Regions from separate parts of the Desulfitobacterium dichloroeliminans LMG P-21439 genome, predicted to be linked through region 3. Evidence: predicted binding sites of a transcription regulator. Region 3 holds the regulator's gene; each other region holds the start of a gene.
The links. Region 3 encodes LexA, which represses DNA repair genes until DNA is damaged. Its sites were predicted from a motif close to CNAACANNTGTTNG; they were not measured.

Region 1 (5,947 bases), 910 kb from region 3:
TTATTACCTTCTTTACTTTTTATGTTTCCTCGGGTCTAGTTTCTGGTGCCGTTCTTTTTAACACGACCTTCGGCATGGATTACCATACAGGTCTTTGGTTGATTCTTGCCGTCATTGTGGGCTATACCCTCATCGGCGGCTTTCTGGCTGTGAGCTTTACTGACTTCGTCCAAGGACTAATCATGGTTATCGCTTTGATTGCGGTCCCTGTCGTAACCCTCTGGTATACGGGCGGCCTTGGTGAAAGCATCACCACCATCCAAACCATTGATCCTAACCTTTTAAACATCTTTACCGGAACGACGGCCATCGGTATTATTTCCCTATTAGCATGGGGCTTGGGTTACTTTGGTCAGCCACATATCATTGTCCGTTTTATGGCCATTTCCTCAGTCGGCGAAATCAATCGATCCCGCAAAATTGGCATGAGTTGGATGATCTTCTCTGAAATCGGCGCTATGTTTACTGGTTTGGTGGGGATTGCCTACTTTTCTACTCATGGCCTGACCTTAGCCGACCCTGAGACAGTGTTCATTGAGCTGGGCAAAATTCTCTTCCACCCAATCATCACGGGATTCCTGATCTCTGCCATTCTTGCCGCAATTATGAGCACAATCTCCTCTCAGCTTCTGGTAACCTCGAGTTCCCTGACTGAAGATATCTACCGTATTCTGTTCCGACGCTCAGCTACAGATAAAGAGCTAATTTTCGTCAGCCGCCTTTGTGTTTTGTTGGTTGCTCTGCTGGCGACCTATCTGGCCTGGACCCAGAACGATACAATTCTTAACCTCGTAGGTTACGCTTGGGCGGGCTTCGGCTCTGCTTTTGGCCCTGTTATTCTATTGAGCCTCTACTGGAAACGAATGACCAAGTGGGGAGCACTAGCCGGTATGGTTATGGGTTCACTCACCGTTATCCTTTGGGAACAGTTCCCTGCCTTCAGCGCTGTCTATGAAATTATTCCTGGTTTCATCGTCGGCCTGCTCTCAATTATCATCGTCAGTCTTTTGACAGCTGAACCTTCAAAAGCTGTTCAAGATGAGTTTGATAGATCTGCAGCTGAGACCAAAGGTATATAGGCAAAAGCAAATCTCATTAATCAACAGCAACCCTCCATAGAATATTTGACTGCTATAGGGCAAAATTAAAGTGCACCCTCAAATGTTGGACACGAAATCTAACATTCGGAGGTGCACTTTTTTATATAGCAAATTCAGTAAAGAGTTCAGCTTAAACCTACTTCTAGGAGCGGAAGATGAGCGGTTTTAGCCATTCTCCTCCATGATATTGCGAGCAATCATCACTCCGCAGGCTTCAGCCTGGGCTAGACCGCGAGTAATCCCCGCACCGTCTCCCCCCGCATAAAGTCCCCCAATTTCGGTTTCAAAATTGCTTTTTAGCTTCGGACGCGAGGAATAGAATTTGGCTTCAACTCCGTAAAGCAAGGTGTGTTCAGAGGCAATCCCCGGCGTTACTTTATCGAGAGCTTCAATCATCTCTATAATGCTTTTCATGGTGGAATAAGGAAGTACAAGCCCTAGATTGCCAGGAACAGCTTCTTTTAAGGTGGGCTCGACGAAGCTCTCCTTGATCCTCTTCTCTGTCGAGCGGCGTCCTTTCATAATATCCCCAAAGGTCTGAACTAAGACACTGCCGTTGGATAAGTCATTGGCCAGTCGGGAAATATTCTTGGCATACTCTGTAGGCTTATTAAAAGGATAGGAGAAGTTATGGGAAACCAAAAGGGCAAAGTTCGTATTATTGCTGCCTAGATTCTTATCACGATAAGCATGTCCGTTGGCCAGCATCACACCCGTGTGATTTTCAATAACCACATGACCGGAAGGGTTGCTACAGAAGCTTCTTACTGTCGTACCTACGGAAGTCCGATAGAGGAACTTTCCTTCGTACAAGTTCTCATTAATATCTTCCATGATAGTGTCCAGGGTCTCGACCCGAACCCCCACATCCACTTGGTTGCTGCTCATTTCCAACTTGTATTTCTTTAAGGCATCAGCAAACCACTCTGAACCATCCCGACCGGGAACCACCACAACCTTAGGTGCATAGTACTCCTCGCCCTTAGCGGTGCGGATTCCCTTGACCTGCAGGTGTCCTGCCCCTTCATCTGCGATGATGTCGGCAACTTCTGTTTCGAAAACCATATCGATTTTGCCTTTAAGAAACTCGTAGATGTCCTTAAGAATTTCCAGGTTTAATTCCGTTCCCAGATGGCGAACTTGAGCGCGGAGCAATTTCAGGCCAGCTCCTAAAGCTTTCTTTTCAATTCCCTTTACTATAGGAGTATTGGGATCCGTTAGGGCGGAAGTGGCTCCATGCTTTAGGTTAATCTCATCCACATATTTAATCAGGCTTAAGACTTCTGAAGGAGGCAGGTATTCGGTGAGCCATCCCCCAAACTCTGTGGTTATATTAAACTTCCCATCCGAATAAGCTCCGGCACCACCAAAACCATTGGTGATTGAGCATGCCGGTGTACAGCTGGCAAACTCCCTTTGCTTATTAGGCGGCGGGCATTTAGAAAGGGTCTTTTTTAAAATAGGACAACTGCGTTTATAGATATCCCGGCCTTTTTCAATCAAAAGGACAGAGAGCTGGGGGGCCTTGATTGCTAATTCATAACTTGCAAAAATTCCGGCGGGACCTGCCCCAATGATGATCACGTCATACTTTTTCAAGATTTTTTCCTCCTCGGTTAAAGCTTGACACCACGCAAACCTTATAAACTATACCTTATGTTCTTGAATAATTCAACCCTAAATTCGAACATTTCATTAAAATTACGCTGTTTCGTTTGGATTGAACGAGGCCGCGTTTTTAGAAAGGGATTCGGATTCAACCTTCTTTGATTATTAGTCCAGTACCGAGGTCAACTTTGGTTGATCTCGCCATCTTAAGCATAATCTAACAATAATAGAATGTTTGTTTCTATTGATATCGAACATATATTCGCATATAATAGATAAAGCAGAACTAAATTTAGCAGTTCATTGCAAAAAATGATTCCTCTTCAGGTGGTGCTTGATATTGAGCAAACATATTATCTTTCATATTGATGTGAATTCGGCGTATCTTTCTTGGGAAGCAGCTTACCGACTCCAGCAAGGGGATTCCTTGGATTTAAGGAGCGTCCCTTCTGTAGTGGGAGGAGATCCGTTGACCCGGCATGGTATTGTCTTAGCCAAATCTATACCTGCTAAAAAATACGATATCAAAACCGGAGAAACCTTATATTCTGCTCTCTCTAAATGTCCGGACCTGATTATTGCCAAGCCTAATTATCTCCTCTTTCGCCAATGCAGCCAAGCTTTAGGAGATATTTTAAAAGAGTATTCCCCTCTCATCCAGCAATTCTCCGTGGATGAATACTTTGTGGATTTCACCTCGCTGGATCAGCTTTGGGGAGATCCCCTTAAGGCGGCCTATCTCATCAAGGATCGGGTTAAGAACGAACTGGGCTTTACAGTGAATATCGGTATCTCTACCAATAAGTTATTGGCAAAAATGGCCTCGGAATTCCAAAAGCCCGACAAGGTCCATACTCTATTTTCTGAGGAAATCCCCGAAAAAATGTGGCCCCTACCCATCGAAGAGCTCTTCATGGTGGGAAGAGCAACCTCCCAAAAGCTTCTCTCGCGCAATATTAAAACCATTGGCGACCTGGCACACACCGATCCGCGCATCTTAAGAACAACTCTAAAAAGCCATGGCATCCTGATTTGGAATTATGCCCATGGGATTGAAAATTCCCCCGTTCGACCCGGCGGCCGCGTGAAAGTCAAAGGTATGGGCAATTCCACCACCCTGCCCTTCGATGTGGATAGTCGCAAGGAAGCTCACCTGGTCCTGCTCTCCCTTGTAGAAACCGTCAGCGCTCGTTTAAGACATGATCAGTATTTCGCCCAACTTGTAGCCGTTTCCTTTCGAACCCATGAATTTCTCTCATATTCTCATCAACGAAAAATCTCCCACCCCACAGACTGTACCAACGAAATCTGGGAGATCGCTTGTGAGCTCTTCGATGAGTTATGGAAGGGTCAACCCCTAAGACATATGGGCGTTCGGGTCTCTGAGCTTTGTCATAATGATTTTCTACAGTTATCCTTCTTCGAAAGGGACTATGAGAAGGATCGGAAAATCGATCAGACCATCGACGTGATTCGAGAGCGCTTTGGCTCTCATTCCATCATGCGTTCTTCTTATCTTCACTCCGGCCTCAAGGCCATGACCGGAGGGGTAATAGCCGAAGAGGAATATCCCATGATGACCAGTTTACTTTAAGCTGCCATCAAAATCGCCCGACAACAAAATACAAGGAGGAATGTTTAAGTGAAGGTTATCATGCAACCCATTGAGATGGTGGCTCGTTTCAATGAGCAGGGCATTCCCCGTCCGGTAAAGTTTAAAGCCCGCTTCGAAGGGGTTCCTGTGGTCGTTTCCATTGATAAAATCATCCTAAAAACTGAGGAGAAGCTGGCCGGCAATCGCATGATTATTTTCCGCTGCCAAAGTGTCATCAATGGACTTCTCAAGGTGTTTGAGCTGAAGTATGAACTCAACACTTGCAAGTGGTTCTTAGCGAAGATGTAATAGGTTCTTAGCCAAAAAGAATAGTCCACGGCTGTCCTTTTGTTGGGACGAAAGCCGTGGACTTTTGTGTTGCACTTATTATTGCTTTGAACTTATTGTTTTGAACTACCATCTGACATCTGACCTTACTGCAGGGGAATCCTACTCGTTGTTAGCGCCTATTCTTTCCTGCGCTCTCTTCTGCAACCAGCTTTTAAGATAAGCATAAACCGGCGGTATTGCCGATGTTCCGATGATTGCAAAAATCACTAGAGTGAAGTTATCTCGCACGAAGGGCAAATTGCCAAAGAAAAAGCCTCCGAAAAGGGCGACCGTAACCCATAAGAGGGCTCCGATGAGATTGTAAGAAAGAAATCGCATATACTTCATGGCGCCGACACCTGCCACAAAGGGAGCAAAGGTCCGAATGATGGGTAGAAAACGGGCAATGATAATGGTCTTTCCCCCGTGTTTTTGATAGAACTTCTGCGTCTTCAGCAGATTCTCATGATTAAGGAAACGTATTTCCTTTGAGAATACCTTGGGCCCAAGGTAGCGTCCGATCTCGTAATTGACAGTGTCGCCAAGGACAGCAGCCCCCAGAAGTAAGAAAAACAAAATCTTAATATCCAATGCCCCAGCAGCGGCAAAAGTCCCCGCCACAAAAAGCAAAGAATCTCCGGGAAGAAACGGAGTCACAACCAATCCCGTTTCCGCAAAAATAATCAAAAAAAGTATGAGATACGTCCATAATCCATAGGCACTAATAATTTCACCAAGATGCTTGTCCAAATGAATGAATATATCAATCACAGTTTGTAAAAATTCCAAGATTGAACCTCCTATTTTTTAGCCTATCCGTCGCAAAAGAAACTTCAATACTTCTTCGAATCATCATATCGTCTGCATTATCATATCGCCTCGAGGGGGAAAAATCAATTTATGAACGGCGAATTTAAGAAAAGTTTAATAAATACCTCGGAAAAGAAAACCAATAAAGAACCCAAAAAGAAAAACCGCCAATAAAGACGGTTCAGGGCGACAAGGGCAAACCCTTGTCTATATAAAAAGTTAGGAGAAGAATGTTATATGCATCATAACACACTAAATTAAAATGCAAGTGAAGAAATCGTAAACTCTTTGTTAACATTGTGTGAAAATAAGTTAAGCGCCCTTTGACACCTGTCTCCTATGAAGACGAGTGTCAAAGGACGGGTTAGTCCTGTGTTAATCTTCTTGGAATAAGACGGTCGAGAGATATCTTTCTCCTGTGTCCGGGAGAAGGACAACAATCTTTTTACCCTTATTCTCTGGTCTCTTAGCAATTTGCGTGGCTGCATAAGCTGCTGCACCGGAG
Region 2 (5,947 bases), 1.6 Mb from region 3:
GGAGGAAAGGGCATGGGGAATAAACCCAATGGGCGACATTACTTTGCAGAGGGAATTACCAACCGCGGCTACATATCACTCTTGCCCAATATGATGTCAGAATGGGAACGTACTTATGTCCTGATGGGTGGGCCGGGAACTGGTAAATCTACTTTAATTAAAATGATTGGGCTGGAGCTACTGGACCGGGGGCATGACGTAGATTTCTTCCGCTCTGCTTGGGATTCGGACTCGATGGCCGGTGTGCTTATCAGGCGCTATAACTGGGCCATACTGGATCAGTATGAGATAGCCCCTTTACACTGGCGTGTTCCTGGAGTGATAGAACACTTTATTGATTTTTCTAAGTTTTGTGATCAAGCAAAGCTGAGACAAAAGAGGCCAGTTATTCTTGAAGTTGAAGCTAAGATTAATAAAGGACAGCAACAGATAAGTGAAATTCTCGCTGAGGAATTTGGCGAACGAATGCGCGAAAAAAAATATTCATCTGCTCAAAATGAGGGGCGACCATGGTTGCCTAAGCTCCATGCTGCAGATCTCTTCAAGGATGCAAAAGGACCTTGGACTAAGGCCCAAGATGCGCTAAGAAAGATACAGAAAAGCGCGGTCCAATCTTATTTTCTCCACGGATTTCATACTGAGGGTTGGCTAAATCTTGCACCTTATTTTTTAATGGATTATGATCAGATCCGTTTTAGCGGGGAAGAAGCCTATGAAGCTATGGAATGGGTTCTAAAAGAATCGGAATCACTAGGTCAGGTCATTGATATTGTTTTACACCCCCTTTATCCCGATGAGATACTAGGCATTGTATTTTCTGAGCGGAATTTAGTTATATGGCAGGGTGACCCAGAGTGTCTCGGAGATCAAGGCTTAGGTCGTCCTTTTAGTCATGATTTAAAGGAGGCCCTCCTTACTACGCAGAGCTTCAGAGATCAGTTGAAAAAAATGTATACCGAAACGGTTGATTTTGACCAAGTGGATGGAATAAGAGTTGACTTAATAAATTCTATCCTTAGAGATATGACCTAAGGTGTTAGGCAATCGATTTTCAATACTAGTGTTTGACAACATTTAGCTTTCATATTTATGCAAATCAAGGGAAAACTAAATTTACGCAAAAGCACCATAGAAAAGGTGCTTTTTTGTTACCAGAAAAATGGAGTAGGTTAAGATAAAAATGGATCGAACCTGGAAAGGAGCGTGTTCCATGAAAAGATATCTATGGCTTGTCCCTTTCATCATCTTGAGCGTGATCTTGACTGGTTGCAATATGCAAAACATGCTAGGTAACTTAATGGGAAACAAAGAAAAGACCTCAAGCAAATCCTCGCAACAGCAAGAAGAGAAAAAAATTATTGCAGTTGCCTTGAATGAGGAAGACCCTAACAAAGCCATGTTTCTGCTTGGTATTCAGGAAATGGCTGCGAAAGAAGAAATAGAAGTTAAAGTCCTCACTGAAAAAGAATTAGGGGACTCAGAGGCTCTGAAAGAGGCCAAAATTCTCATTTATCAAGATGGCGAACAGTCCTTTTTAAAGGATGCCGAAAAGAATGATATTCCGATTTTAGCCCTGAACAGTTTACCCCCGGGAGTTAAGGCGCAAGGGGTTATTCTTCCGGACCCAAATCAGGTAGGTACCTTAATGGCGCAACAAATTCAAGGGAGGATTTCGGAAGGACAGGTAGTTTACTTGCAAGGAGAGTCCGAGGATCCACTAGCCCAGACGAGCTTAGCCGCCCTCAAACAAGAATCCGGGAAAAACTCAAAGATCACCATACATAGCTTCGCGAACCCCCCGGAATCAGAAGCAATAGCTATTCAAGGCCTCAGAGAGCACTTGCAAAAAAATCCCGGACAAGTGAAGGTCATCTGTGCCCAAAATGAAAAGTTAGCATCCCAAGCCTATGAACTGCTCAAGTCCCTGCAACTCACTGAGAAGATTTATCTCATGGGTGGACAAGCCAACCCCAAGTCGCTACAGCGGATTGCCTCAGCCGGCCAGATTGCCGATATTGATACGGCGCCCTATGTTCAAGGTGTCAATGCTTTACAATGGGCTCAGAAAATTATAAACAAAGAATCCATCGACATCACGCAATCCATTACCGGAGACCAAGGGGAGGTAGCAGCGAAGATCATCCCTGTAAAATCCGTCACCGCAGAAAATTTATCCTTAATTCAAAAAAGCTATACCAAGGCGGCCCAAGCACAGAAGGAACTGGAAAAGAAGCAAGAAGAATCTCAAGAGAAGAGTGCAGGAAGTAAAGGAGATAAGAAAAGTAAAAGTAATGGAGATGGTGAGAGTAGCGGAGATGAGAAAAACAGTAAGAGTAAAGAAGGAGATTCCCAGAGCCAAGAGCAGGAAGGCGCATCCTCTCAAGGAAAAGAAGGAAGTCATGGTGTTATGCCTGAAGGGGTAAAGAAAGTGACAGAAAAGGTACATACAGAGATTACCCGTGAGTACCTTGATGAACAAGGTAAGGTTCTGGGAATAGAGAAGAGTGCCAATGACCAAGTTCGAACGATTCCGCCGGAAATGCTACTTAAAGAGCAGCAAAAGCAGCAAGACGGGCAGCAAGGACAACAAGGGACACAAGGGACACAAGGGACACAAGGTGAAAAGTCTTCGGGCGCAGAAAAGAGTGGTAATAAGAAGTCCTAAAATTTCCATTGAAAATTACAAAAAAACCGAACATATTTTCGGTTTTTTTGTTTGTTTCCCGTACAAGAAGTGGTATAATTTTGTTTAGAATGATTAAAAGATTGCCGAAGTACTCATGAGAAACAGTTATGAATAGTGTATTTGGAAAGGAGATTGGGGCACCCCATGGAGTTTCGTTTACATTCACCCTATAAGCCCTCCGGGGATCAGCCGCAGGCGATTGATGCTCTGGTCGAAAGTATAAATACAGGCAGACGTCATCAAACCTTGTTGGGGGTCACTGGTTCCGGTAAAACCTTCACAATGGCCAATATTATTGAAAAAGTGCAGCGCCCTACACTTATTTTGGCCCACAATAAGACCTTAGCCGCTCAACTCTACAGCGAGTTCAAGGAATTCTTCCCTGAGAATGCTGTGGAGTATTTTGTGAGTTACTATGATTATTATCAGCCGGAGGCCTATGTTCCCTCCAGTGATACTTATATAGAAAAGGATTCCTCGATAAACGAAGAGATTGATAAAATGCGCCACTCTGCTACGGCGGCCTTGTTTGAAAGGCGAGATGTAATTGTGGTGGCCAGCGTATCCTGCATTTATGGTTTGGGTTCTCCCGAGGAATATCGTGATCTAATGGTTTCCCTGCGACAAGGACAAGAGATTGATCGCAATGAGATCTTGAAAAGGTTGATTTCAGTCCAATATAATCGCAATGACATAGCTTTTGAACGAGGGACCTTCCGAGTCCGTGGCGATGTCGTTGAAGTCTACCCTGCTGGATCCAGTGATCATGCCGTGCGCATCGAAATGTTTGGCGATGAAATCGAACATATTTACGAAATCAATGTGCTTACGGGCGAGATTATCGGCGAACGGCGCCATATCTCCATTTTTCCGAACTCACACTATGTTACTGCTCGTGATAAAGTTTTGCTAGCTGCCGAGAATATCGAGCAGGAATTGGAATCGCGACTCAAGCTCTTCAAAGAAGAAAATAAGCTACTGGAAGCTCAGCGCTTAGAGCAGCGAACACGCTATGATCTGGAGATGCTGAGAGAAATGGGTTTTTGTAATGGCGTGGAAAACTATTCGCGACATTTGACTTTTCGTGAGCCAGGAGACACCCCCTATACCCTGCTTCACTTTTTTCCTGAGGATTATCTTCTGATGATTGATGAATCCCATGTGACTCTGCCCCAAGTACGTGGAATGTATGAAGGGGACCGCTCCCGTAAGTCCACCTTGGTGGAGTTTGGCTTCCGACTTCCTTCAGCCCTAGATAACCGTCCGTTAAAGTTTGAGGAGTTTGACAAGTTAGTCCCCCAACGGGTGTATATCAGTGCTACCCCTGGCCCCTATGAGTTGGAGCATTGCCCGCAGATTGTGGAGCAAATCATTCGCCCCACAGGACTACTGGATCCGGAAATTTCTGTCCGGCCGACGAAGGGTCAAATTGATGATCTGGTGGGTGAAATCAACCGAAGAATTGAGCAGGATGAGCGGGTCCTGGTCACCACACTTACCAAGAAAATGGCTGAGGATTTAACGGATTATCTGAAAAATCTTAATTTGTCGGTTAAATATCTCCACTCCGATATTACGACCCTTGAACGGGTAGAAATACTTCGGGAACTGCGCCTAGGGGCAATTGACGTCATTGTCGGGATCAACCTTTTAAGGGAGGGGCTAGACCTTCCGGAGGTTTCTCTAGTGGCGATTCTTGATGCGGACAAAGAAGGCTTCCTGCGTGCCGAGCGCTCCCTCATTCAGACAATCGGACGCGCCGCCCGAAACGCCCAAGGGAAAGTTATCATGTACGCCGACCAAATGACACGATCTATGAAAGTAGCCATTGAAGAAACCGATCGACGCCGAGAAATCCAAAAAGCCCATAACGAGAAGAACGGAATTACCCCGCAAAGCATTCGCAAAAAGATCTACGAAGTCCCCGAAGCCACCAAAGTTGCGGAAAGGAAAGCAGCCTACGCTGCTAAATTGCCTGCCGAAGAACTGAAAGAGCTGCTGAAGAGCCTTGAACAAGAAATGCGCTTGGCTGCCAAGGATATGGATTTTGAGCGAGCAGCTCAAATTCGTGACGCCATCATCGAGCTCAAAGGGGAAGAAAACAAATACAAGCGGCCGTCCCAAGGACGCGCTCGTAAGAAGAAGTAAACGACTCCTGGGGCTCGGAAGAGGGGCGAGGAAGCAAGGCATTTGGCTTTGTCGATGACATCTAGTCTCCAGGATTTTGAGTTACACCGTTCGCTCAGTAAGCTGCGCGGTGCCAAACTAACGCTCAAGCTCCCCGCTCCGAAAGGTGCCCGGCCAAATCGCTCCTGCTCTGAAGGCATTGAGCAGCTTTTTGGACCAAGTCCCTCCAATCCTAGCAGACAGCTCTTATTGAGCCCAGATTCTCCTGTGCCTAAAAGCTATCCCTAAGCATAATCAGAATAAAACAGCCCAAGGGCTTTGCTTTACAGCAGAGAACGGATTTAAGCGAGCAGGTAAGCAATCTTCGCGAAATGTCTGCAGCGGAGTCGGGTTGGAAACAGGACGTTTCCAACCGGCTACGAGGCAGGAGCCGATTTAGCCGGGAACCCGACGGAGCGAAGGATATGAGCGATTAGATTGCTCCGCGCAGCTTATAGAGTGAACGCGTAAAGCAAAGCCCTGGAGACAGACTCTGACAATAGAGAAATACCCAAAGCGCCCCATATATGTCCCACAGCAAACTAACCTGAGGAGGACCACAATGACCCAGAACTTCATCAAAGTACGCGGCGCCCGCGCCCATAACTTGAAAAATATTAACGTCGATATCCCCAGAGACCAGCTCGTCGTTGTCACCGGTCTATCCGGATCGGGAAAATCCTCGCTTGCCTTTGATACTATCTATGCGGAAGGTCAACGACGCTATGTAGAATCTCTCTCCGCTTATGCCCGGATGTTCCTCGGACAAATGGACAAGCCTGATGTGGACTACATCGAAGGGCTTTCTCCGGCTATCTCCATCGACCAAAAGACCACTAATCGTAACCCCCGTTCTACTGTGGGAACGGTTACTGAAGTATACGATTATCTGCGTTTGCTTTATGCACGGATTGGCCATCCCCATTGCCCAAAATGCGGCATGGAAATTAGTCAACAGACCGTACAGCAGATGGTGGATCAGATTATGACGTATCCGGAGCGGACCAAGCTTCAGATTCTAGCGCCCCTGATCAAAGGAAAAAAAGGGGAGCATGCCAAAGTGTTTGACGATGCCCGCAAAGCGGGCTATGTGCG
Region 3 (5,947 bases):
GCCGGTTCCCTGATTAAGAATCTGGGTGGAAGCTTAGCACCCACCGGAGGATATATCGCCGGCAAAAAGGAATTAGTCGAACAAGCAGCTTACCGCTTGACAGCTCCGGGGATTGGCGGAGAAGTAGGAGCCACTCTCCAGTGGCAGCTACCTTTTTTCCAAGGACTATTCTTTAGCCCGTTGACGGTCAGCGAGTCTATTCGTGGTGCCATTTTTTCTGCGGCCTTTTGGCAGGCTTTAGGCTTCGAGGTCAACCCGATGCCGGAAGTCCCGCGTACAGATCTTATTCAGGCTGTTAAACTTAATTCGCGCGAACGCATGATTGCTTTTTGCCAGGGCTTCCAGAAAGGATCTCCCATTGACAGTCATGTATTACCCATCCCCTCGGGAATGCCGGGCTATGAGGATGAAGTCATCATGGCCGGAGGGACCTTTATCCAAGGGGCAACCAGCGAATTCTCTGCTGATGGGCCCATGCGCGAACCCTATATTGTCTACCAACAAGGAGGAGTTTCCTTGTACTACGTCAAATTTGGCAATATCTTAGCGGCACAGAGGCTTTGGGAACAAGGATTACTAAAGTGAGGTGTACAGTGTGGAAAATGAACGCTATATAGATAAAATCCTGCATAAACCCGGGAAAAGCACCCTAAAATTTGTTCTTGAGATTGTTGAAATAGTCATTATCGCCTTTGCTCTATCATGGTTAATTCGCACCTATGTATTAGAGGCAAGAATTATTCCTACCGGATCCATGCTTACAACCATCCAATTGCAAGATCGCGTGATCGTTGATAAGCTATTCTTTAAATATTTTGGGGAATTCGAACGAGGCGATATTATTGTTTTCCATCCGCCTTCAAGTGCACACTCCTCCGATGATTTTATCAAACGTATAGTGGCCTTACCGGGAGATACCATTGAGATTAATAAACACAAAACCTATATCAATGGTAAGCCCATCGATGAGCCCTATGTTATGGAACCTCAGATCAAAACTATTGAGCCCCTAGTCGTTCCGGATGGCTCAGTATTTGTCATGGGAGATAACAGAAATAACAGTGCCGATTCTCGGGAATGGGGCTTTTTACCCATTGAAAACATCTCCGGAATGACGTTATTTCGTTATTGGCCCTTGAACCGTTTCGGAGCAATTGATTAAGCTATTGATTGATGATTGATAATTGCTTGATTGATATTGAATAATGATATAGTAGCTTTTTTAGCAATTTGCATATAGTATAGAGAATTAAAAATGCCAGCAGAGAGGATGGGTACATATCATGACAAGGCAAAGAATAGTTCTTCTCTTTGGAGGACAATCCGGAGAACACGAGGTCTCTCTGAATTCTGCTACATCTGTACTCAAAGCAATAGATTCTGAAAAATACGAAGTTCAAACCATCGGAATTTCCAAATCCGGTCAATGGCACTGGGGAGTAAACCCCGTAGATTGGCAAAGCGATTCGTCTATTCACGGTATTCAAGTTAATCTCATTCATGACCCCTCTAATCCACACTTTATAGCCTTAGATGGTAGTCAACTTCCTCACAACGGGAAGTTTGACTTCATTTTCCCCGTCCTGCACGGACCATTCGGCGAAGATGGTACAATCCAAGGATTATTTGAAATGGCAAATGTTCCCTACGCAGGCTCAGGGGTCCTAGGCTCAGCTTTAGGGATGGATAAAGACCGCATGAAGGCGGTTTTTACCCAAGCCGGCCTGCCACAAGCTCCGTATCTCACCATCCTCAGAGAAACACTGCATAAAAACATGGAAAAAGTACTTAAAAGTATTGAACAATCCCTTGGCTATCCTTGCTTTGTTAAACCAGCCAATTTGGGCTCCAGTGTAGGTATATCTAAGGCAAACAGTCCTGAAGAACTACTTAAAGCACTTAAATTAGCAGCTGAATACGACCGCAAAATTGTGGTTGAGAAAAACATCATCGGTCGAGAAATTGAGCTCAGTGTACTTGGCAATGATGAGGCTCAGGCCAGTGTCCCCGGAGAGATTCTTCCCTCTAAGGACTTTTATGATTATGAAGCCAAATACATCGATACCGGCTCACGCTTAGTGATTCCTGCAGTACTTGATCCCCAAGTGGTCAGCAGTCTACAAGAAAAAGCTGTGCAAGCCTTCCACGCCGTTGAAGCCTGTGGATTAAGTCGAGTGGATTTCTTCGTTACCAAAGATAATCAGATCTATATCAATGAAATCAATACTATGCCTGGCTTCACCCAAATTTCCATGTATCCTAAGCTTTGGGAAGCGAGCGGAATTCCATACTCTGAACTGATCACTCGTTTGATTGAATTAGGCTTTGAGCGCTTTAAAGATAGTCGTTCAAGGAAAATATCGGTTTAAGGTAGTCTCCAATAGTATAAATGGGATAAAAAACAGACACAAAAGAAGGCCATAACCCCTCTTTTGTGTCTGTTTTTCATTAAATAAGAAATGTGAAATTAATGCAAAAGACGAAATACCCCAATCACTTTCCCTAAAACGACGACGTCTTGAGAATAAATGGGTTCCATGTATTGATTTTCGGGTTGTAGTCGAATCAAAGTTTTTTCCTTATAGAAGCGTTTAACTGTAGCTTCTTCACCAATCATAGCAACGACTATCTCACCATTGCGGGCAACTTGCTGTTGTCGAACTAAGATAAGATCCCCATCCATGATTCCGGCATCGATCATGCTTTCTCCTTTAACTCTGAGCATAAAAACCGTATCAGAGTTTACTAAATCAACAGGGAGAGGGAACGTATCTTCGATGTTTTCTTCAGCTAAGATGGGTTGACCAGCTGTAACTCGACCGATAATCGGCACAAAAACTGTTCGCTTTTCATCCGCATCACTGCCCAATATCTCAATAGCCCGAGGCTTTGTTGGATCACGGCGTATGTATCCTTTTTCTTCGAGAGTTTGTAGATGACCATGGACAGTCGAACTCGACATCAAGCCCACAGCATCGCCGATTTCGCGGACGGAGGGAGGGTAGCCTTTTTCGCGAATAACCCGTTTTATAAACTCTAAAATATCAGTTTGTCTTTGTGATAAATCAAGATACATCCAATCCCCCCTATGTATTTATGCACCTATTGTACCATTAAATTCATTTTGATGCAAACAAATGTTCGAAAGACTATTGACTAAATAACACTTTCTCCTTTATACTGTTCTCAAGAACTTATGTTCGGTCTATTCTGTTTTAAGGGAACATTAAGGAGGATTATTCATTATGAGTACTTGCACTTCTTCAATACGCCATTACCGGAATTATAGAAATTACCGCATGAGAAAACTACAACGGCAATTTTGTTCATATTTATTACTTTTTTTCGTTATTTTTGGAGGGATGGGATGGTTTGTCTGGGATTGGAATCAAGCAAATAGTAAGGTAGAAGCCCTAACCTTTCAACCCCAAATTGTTCAATCCGGTGATACGCTCTGGTCCTTGGCCGAAAACACTGGCCTACAAATTGATACCCGTACACTTGTTCTAAAAATTATGGAATTTAATCAACTCACGGATTCTACTATTCAGACGGGTCAAGTAATTTACACACCTGCTGACCCGCTACAGCCTTAGTAATACTTCTAACCCGAGCTCTCTCCCCATACTAATTGTAGAGAGGGGGAGAGGTGAATGAGATTTCGCAAGAGATTCAAGGCTCGAGGAAGGTTTTGGATGTTAATTATAAAGGCCGTAGTTGTCGTGGTGATCAGCTTATCTTTATGGAAAGGCTTACATATGCCTCCCAGGATTTCTTCAGATATCTATCCTTACCTTACTAATTTATCAGCTCATCTCATTTTGCACTCCCAAAAGGAAGGCCAAAACCTGTCAGCGACGGGCTGGGCTGATCTAATTGCTCTGAGAAGTACAGTCGCGGAAACAGAGCAGGCCTACCTCATCAGGCAGCTTGAGCAAGGCATTTCTTTTGAAGATTTAGCTTGGCAGAATGAGGTTATACAGATTAAAAAAGAAACGATCAAGCAACTACTCCGGCGTCGAGAGGTTCTTTTAACTCATCCTCTCTATGAGCCAAATCGTTTTGTTTTTCCGGTGATTGGTGAAGTTTGGTTTGTTGATACTTTTGGCGCGGACAGGGAAGGCGGGATCCGTCACCATGAGGGAACTGATATTTTTGGGGCGGAAGGGCTCCCCGTTGTCAGTGTCAGCGACGGTGTAATTGAAAAGTTAGGTTGGAATCGACTGGGAGGGGAACGAGTTGGTGTTCGAGGAGAGGATGGTAATTACTATTACTATGCTCATCTGCAAACCATCGACCCTAAGCTTATAATGGGTCAAAAAGTCAAAAAGGGAGATTCTTTGGGTACCTTAGGCCATTCAGGTGATGCTTTAACAACGCCAGACCACTTACACTTTGGCATCGAACTGCCAAACGGAGAATGGGTAAACCCTTATCCATTTGTATCTGTCTGGCAACAAAATCATGAGCATCTTCGGTAATTGTCGATGTTGTAACTCATTTTTGTTTTATATTGAACTATAAAGCTTGCTCAAAATATCAAAATTCTTTATTATATAAGAGCGAGACAGTTTATACGCGACGTTCAGATTGGGATCGAGATTAAGATTGAGATCGAGTTAAGATTGGGCCAAGGTGAACTACCTACATGAATTGTCAGCTCTATATACTTATAAAAGAAGGCAAGCTATGAATAAGAATACTAAAAGAAGAACTATAAGATTCACAACGATTATTGCTTTAGCGGTAATCGTTTTAAGCTTTTACCCTAATCTGCCAACATTTTCAGGATTAGCAAGGACGCTCCAAGCACAAAACACCTCTGAATTGGCTTATTCAGCATCAGGTACTACCCAAATAAGCGCTGGGAACACTGCCCCGAAAAGCACTTTTCCTACCAACAAAGTGAATGATTCCAGTGATCCTGCACGTCCTGAAGATTCTAGTTATCTAATGGTTAATCTTAGAACAGGGGAGAGGCTCTTAGAGAAAAATAAAGATATCCAAAGAGCACCGGCGAGTACCATTAAACTCTTAACAGGACTAGTCGTTTATGAAAAACTACAAGAGACAGAAGAGGTAACTGTAGGCAAGGAGGTTATGGTGGAGGGATCAGTCCTGGGCCTTAAACCCGGTGACAAGATTCTTGTTAAGGACTTAATTACTGCCTTGTATGTTGCAAGTGCTAATGATGCCGCTAATGCTTTAGCTGTTGCTGCATATGGTACTCTCGAAAACTTTATTGATAAGACGAACCAGTATGCTACTCAATTGGGATGTACTGATACAAAGGTTCAAACAGCTCACGGCTTGTCAGCACCCCAGCAGTATACTACAGCACAAGATTTGGCTAGAATTGCTGCGAAATTCACTCAAAATCCTGAGCTTATGTCATATGTAAAGCTGAAGAAATCTACAATTGAATGGACTGATGTGAATGGATGGAAGCAGATCAGAGAGTTCTCCAATACCAATCAGCTCTTAGGAGTTTATCCAGGAGATAAAGGACTTAAGACCGGAACAACTACCGAAGCAGGACAATGCCTCGTTACCTATGTAACGAGAGGGGATGGGGATCTATTACTTGTCCTATTAGGCAGTGATCAGCGTTATCAGGATACAATAGAATTATTGGATCAAGGATTGGCTAAAATACGAACACGCTCTGCTTTAAAAAACTTTACGAACGGCCCAGAGGCCTTTAATAATACTCCGGGATTTTTCGTGCCTTAGCACCTATATTTTTTTAAATAGAATTATTATAAATAAAAATAATTGTATTATAATGTTATTCTCATTAATGAAATTATAATCATAAATGATATTATAATCAGAGATAATATTATTATCACAAATATGACCATTACCATAAATAACGATATTGGAGTGTATAATACATATGAAATCATATGGAGAACCCTGTGTCATTGAAGACCGCTTATGTACA

Region 1: DESDI_RS04485 (Y-family DNA polymerase) is a predicted target of LexA. The motif match lies at 2,960-2,973, and genes of this name have one in related genera.
Region 2: uvrB (excinuclease ABC subunit UvrB) is a predicted target of LexA. The motif match lies at 2,693-2,706, and genes of this name have one in related genera.

Annotation. Positions count from the first base shown of each region.
Region 1 is NC_019903.1:967,550-973,496, reverse strand. It holds gene putP (sodium/proline symporter PutP) at 1-1,079, shown strand, start outside; gene DESDI_RS04490 (NAD(P)/FAD-dependent oxidoreductase) at 1,266-2,699, opposite strand; gene DESDI_RS04485 (Y-family DNA polymerase) at 3,049-4,302, shown strand; gene DESDI_RS04480 (hypothetical protein) at 4,351-4,611, shown strand; gene DESDI_RS04475 (DedA family protein) at 4,753-5,421, opposite strand; gene cysK (cysteine synthase A) at 5,818-5,947, opposite strand, start outside.
Region 2 is NC_019903.1:3,486,036-3,491,982, reverse strand. It holds gene DESDI_RS16475 (hypothetical protein) at 13-1,032, shown strand; gene DESDI_RS16470 (sugar ABC transporter substrate-binding protein) at 1,211-2,665, shown strand; gene uvrB (excinuclease ABC subunit UvrB) at 2,831-4,834, shown strand; gene DESDI_RS18145 (hypothetical protein) at 4,889-5,101, shown strand; gene uvrA (excinuclease ABC subunit UvrA) at 5,415-5,947, shown strand, end outside.
Region 3 is NC_019903.1:1,874,077-1,880,023, reverse strand. It holds gene DESDI_RS08985 (methionine gamma-lyase family protein) at 1-585, shown strand, start outside; gene lepB (signal peptidase I) at 596-1,162, shown strand; gene DESDI_RS08975 (D-alanine--D-alanine ligase) at 1,284-2,369, shown strand; gene lexA (transcriptional repressor LexA) at 2,468-3,076, opposite strand; gene DESDI_RS08965 (LysM peptidoglycan-binding domain-containing protein) at 3,363-3,596, shown strand; gene DESDI_RS08960 (M23 family metallopeptidase) at 3,654-4,481, shown strand; gene DESDI_RS08955 (D-alanyl-D-alanine carboxypeptidase family protein) at 4,690-5,733, shown strand; gene DESDI_RS08950 (hypothetical protein) at 5,900-5,947, shown strand, end outside.